2 regions of the Oribacterium sp. HCP3S3_B9 genome follow, and region 2 is predicted to be linked to the other one. Evidence: predicted binding sites of a transcription regulator. Region 2 holds the regulator's gene; the other holds the start of a gene.
What was found. Region 2 encodes HrcA, which represses chaperone genes, less so after heat shock. Its sites were predicted from a motif close to TGTTAGCACTCNNNNNNNNNGAGTGCTAACA; they were not measured.
Positions count from the first base shown of each region.

Region 1 (2,408 bases), on a different contig from region 2:
CTGCCGAAGGGCGTGCTTTGTGAGATTGAGGCGATCGCAGAGCTGTAATGAAAAAACCGGCTGGATACACCGTGTATCCAGTCGTTTTTTATTAAACAAAAACCGGGCGGGCACTTTACGTGTCCACCCGGCTTAAGTGATTGTGTATATATGAACTGCGATTTCTGCCTCGCAGGGTCTGGGCATTCTATAGATGTTCGTGCAGCCACTCACTGAAGCACCCTGCATTCATCGGGCAACTGCTTTTCGGGTATCATCCCTCGATCTCGATATAGCTCTCTTCCGGCAGTGCCTTCTTCGCTTCTGCCTTCGGAAGACTGATCTTCAGCACACCATTTGCAAAGGATGCCTTCACATCGTCCTCCGTAAGTCCATCACCTACATAGAAGGACCGCTGCATCGCACCCTCGTAACGCTCCTGGCGAATCAGTCTGCCGTGCTTCTTCTCGTCCTTGTCGAGACCCTTCTCCGCGGAGATGGTCAGATAGCCATCGGACAGTTGAAGCTTTACTTCATCCTTCTTGAAGCCCGGAAGATCGACCTCCAGCTCATAGCTGTTATCGGTTTCCTTCACATCGGTCTTCATCAGGTTCCGTGCACGCTTACCAAACAGTGGATTGTGCTTACCGAAGAAGTTCTTATTCCAGTCATTACCCCACTCGTTCATCATCTCATTCATCACATCATCACCATCACTAAATACACTAGGCATAAACATATTCATATCCTCCTGTTTATTTACTTCTGGTTCTTCCTGTCCGTTCATCGAACGGATGCGAACCGCTCTGTTTTCCAGCTCTCAGAGAGAACTGTAGAGCAGCTCTGGATGTAGTTCAGAACTTACGGATGGAGGCCAATGTCTCCATCGGGACACCGCCCGCGAAGGACCACACGACCATCCACCTGCGCCATCGGGACACCGCCCGCGAGGGAATCAGCCCTCGATAGCGATGTACTTCTCTTCCGGCACTTCCTTCTTCGGCTCCACCTTCGGAACGGTCAGTGCCAGAACACCATTTTCAAACTTCGCAGCGATGTCGCTCTGCTTTACATTCTCACCGACGTAGAAGCTTCTCTGCATCGAGCCGGTGTAACGCTCCTGGCGAACGACCTTGCCGCTCTTATCCTTCTCATCCTTGTTCTCATTATGCGAAGCAGAGATGTTCAGATAACCATCCTTCAGCTGAAGCTTCAGATCTTCTTTCTTGAAGCCCGGAAGATCGATCTTCATCTCGTAGTTGTTCTCATGCTCCTCGATATCCGTCTTCATGAGATTCGCTGTCGACTTGCTGTAGGCAGGCTCATAACCAAGCCAGCTTGTATCATTAAAGAAATCATCCATTAAGTTCTCACCGAAAATACTAGGCATATACATCATAATCACTTACCTCCTGTATAACCGGACTCCGGGATTCTGTCCCATCGCCGAATGCTTTATGTTTCAGAGTTTCGAAACCACCGGCTCGGAATGCGCTTCCTTTCGGATTGCTTTTCCTTTGCTTTCTGTTCCTTTTCTCCTTACAACTAACATAATACTCGTTTTGTTAGCACTTTCAAGAGGAGAGTGCTAATTATTTTGTGAACTTTTTGTGTCGATCTGGAACTCATCATTTTACCATTCGTATCCGGCACTGTTTTACTCTATCCGGCATTTTAACGGCGGCTTTCCGGTCATCCTTATTTGTGTTTACTGATTCCGGGGGGAATGCCTCATCCTGTAATCTTTCTTCGAAGGTCATTCAGATCTGCCTCGTCCGGGTGTGAAAGTGCTCGATCGAAGTTCGCGATCAGCGCATCCAGATTCGGCTTTGCATCTGGCATTTCCTTCATCTTCACATAGCGGTCCCGTACAGACTGAGGCATTTTACCCTGGCACATGTACTCTCCGACGACGGTGTTACTTCCATCGATGGCGGCATGTACATTGGTAAGAATCTTCTGATAGTACGCTTCGCTCCCACCGAAGCCCGCGGTTCCAAATAGAAAAATTTTTTTATTTCGAAGCTTTCTGAGAAGCTCTAAGCACGCCTTATCCGCCGTTCCCTTATCCGTCCAGAAGCCCACATAGACCAATTCTGCGTTCGTTTCTGCAGATTTCGCTTCGCCGAAATAATCACACAGCGCTGCCGGCAGTGTCTCATGGATCGTATCCGCAAGTTTTCTTGTATTACCTGTTAAACTACTAAAAATAATAGCCTATCTTTCTTCACTCATCGTCCTCTCCTCTCTCATCGCTGAGTACAGCTTATGCTTTTCTTTATGTATCTGAAATCTGATTGTTTCCATTCACGCCTCCCAGAACAGTTCATCCAGTGTCCGGTTCAGTGCCTTGCAGATCGCGATGCAGAGTCGGATCGTCGGATTATAATCGCCCTTTTCGATGGCGTTAATGGTCTGTCGCGACACAC
Region 1 is NZ_JBQHVY010000005.1:98,312-100,719, forward strand. Features, by position in the region: gene ACTNC3_RS04680 (RidA family protein) at 1-48, shown strand, start outside; gene ACTNC3_RS04685 (Hsp20/alpha crystallin family protein) at 254-670, opposite strand; gene ACTNC3_RS04690 (Hsp20/alpha crystallin family protein) at 935-1,375, opposite strand; gene bilS (flavodoxin family protein BilS) at 1,711-2,193, opposite strand; gene ACTNC3_RS04700 (helix-turn-helix transcriptional regulator) at 2,287-2,408, opposite strand, start outside.
Region 1: the regulator HrcA is predicted to act here: its motif matches at 1,543-1,573, upstream of ACTNC3_RS04690 (Hsp20/alpha crystallin family protein).

Region 2 (2,408 bases):
AAGCAGAAGCAGCAGGCGACACCGTTGTCGGGACAGACGGTGTCGATCGATGGCCGGCAGGCGACGCCGCTGGGGCGCTTCAAGCTGACAGGCTATTGCCCGTGCGCCAGATGCTCCGAGGGCTATGGTACACGTACCGCGACCGGCGCACGTGCGACCGCCGGCAGGACGGTTGCAGTCGACCCACGCGTGATTCCATATGGCACGCATCTTCTGATCAACGGCCATGAGTACGTCGCAGAGGACTGTGGCGGTGGAGTGCGTGGGGCACACATCGATGTGTTTTATAACACCCATGCGGAGGCGCGAAACATACTTGCGTATGCCGACGTATACGTCCTTCCGTAAGCGCCCTCGATTCGACGGAATTTAAAAAACAGAATATCGTGAAGAAGGGGAGCTGGCCATAGCGGTCGGCTCCCTTTCTTCACGATTTTTTCACAAATTCATCGAGGCTAATCCTTGACATCATTCCAAAATCGAGTAATATAGCAAATAGATGTTAGCACTCCGATATTTCGAGTGCTAACAGGCAAAGAGGAGGTGGCAGAGATGGAGCTGGATCAGCGTAAGGTGGTCATCCTTACAACGATTATTAAAAACTATCTGGAGACCGGTGAACCGGTCGGCTCGCGTACGATCAGCAAGTATTCCGGACTCAGCCTTAGTTCTGCTACGATCCGTAACGAGATGAGCGACCTCGAGGAAATGGGCTACATCATGCAGCCGCATACCTCCGCCGGTCGTATCCCGAGTGATAAGGGATACCGCTTCTATGTCGATCAGCTGATGGAGCATCATCAGCATGAAATCGATGATGTGAAAACGGAGATGTTCGAGAAGGTCGATAAGCTGGAGACGACCCTGAAGCAGCTCGTAAAGAACCTGGCACAGGATACTAACTACGCTGCGGTGGTCACCGAGCCGTCGATCCATACGAATAAGATCAAGTTCATCCAGACGTCGATCGTGGATGCGAGAAGAGTGCTTCTCGTCATCATGATGCAGGGCAACATCGTTCGAACCGCAACGGTGATGCTGAGCGGACAGGATGAGCTGGACTTTAACCGTATGCTGAGTATCAACATGCTCCTGAACGACACACTGGATGGCCTGAGTGGTGAAGAAATCACCGAGGGGCGGATCGGACAGATCCTCGCCCGGACACAGCATAAGGATGCAGTGGGTGCGATCCTTCAGGCGATCATCAGCATACTGGATATCCGATCCGGGGATGCACGCATCTATACGTCCGGTGCTACGAATATTTTCAAGTATCCGGAGCTCACGGAGTCGGACAATGCTTCCCGCCTCATCAATGCCTTCGAATCGAAGGTCGAGCTCGCCGAGCTGGTCCATGAGGTGCAGGGAAACGAGCCGGAAAAGAAAAATCAGATTCAGGTATACATCGGCAGTGAATCACCGATGGAAAACATGGCGGACTGCTCCGTGGTCACCGCAAATTATGAGCTCGGTAACGGGCTTCGAGGAACGATCGGTGTGATCGGGCCGAAACGCATGGATTACGAAAAAGTGCTGGAGGTTCTCTCGAAGATTCAGGGAGAGATGGATCAGGCATTTCGTTCATAGAGATGTACAGAGAATGAACGGAACATCCGGACAGGATGTGATAGGAGGTTATCTTGATAGACGAAGAGTTAAAGAAGTCTTCCGAGGAGCAGGGCACCGAGGAGACAAATGCAGGAAAGACGGCGGAGCAGGAAGCTCCGGCAGCAGATGCTGTGAAGGATACAGAAACGACGGAGAGCGATGCAAAGGATGCCGGAGAGGCAGAGAATGCAGAGCAGAGTGCGTCAGCTGAAGCTTCGGATGCAGACACCGAAAAGCTGAAAAAGAAGTATGAGGACGCGCTGGCAGAGCAGAAGGATAAGTACATCCGCCTCTATGCCGAGTTCGATAATTACCGTAAGCGGACCGAGAAGGAGAAGTCACAGAACTTCGACTTCGGTGCACGCGAGGTCATCGAGAAGCTGCTTCCAGTGGTCGATAATTTCGAGCGTGCGCTCGGTACCGTGGATCCGGAGGATGAGGGCGACGCCTTTACGAAGGGCGTACGTGGTATCTATAAGCAGCTCGAAAAGATGCTTGAGGACCTCGATGTAAAGGTCATTCCGGCAGAAGGCGAGAAGTTCGATCCGAATCTGCACAACGCCGTGATGACCGATACCGAAAGTGATGCCGAAGAGGATACGATCACCCAGGACCTGATGAAGGGCTATACCTACAAGGGCCAGGTGGTTCGTCACTCGATGGTCAAGGTTAAAAAATAAAGTATGTTCATTCCGCCGGGAAACCGGCGTTTGAAGCACCTTCACCAGAGCGCGGAAGCAATCCGGTGATGGCAAGTAGATAGATTACAAGTTTTTATAATTTCGTTTTAGATAAAG
Region 2 is NZ_JBQHVY010000008.1:44,732-47,139, reverse strand. Features, by position in the region: gene ACTNC3_RS05895 (3D domain-containing protein) at 1-348, shown strand, start outside; gene hrcA (heat-inducible transcriptional repressor HrcA) at 553-1,590, shown strand; gene grpE (nucleotide exchange factor GrpE) at 1,644-2,291, shown strand.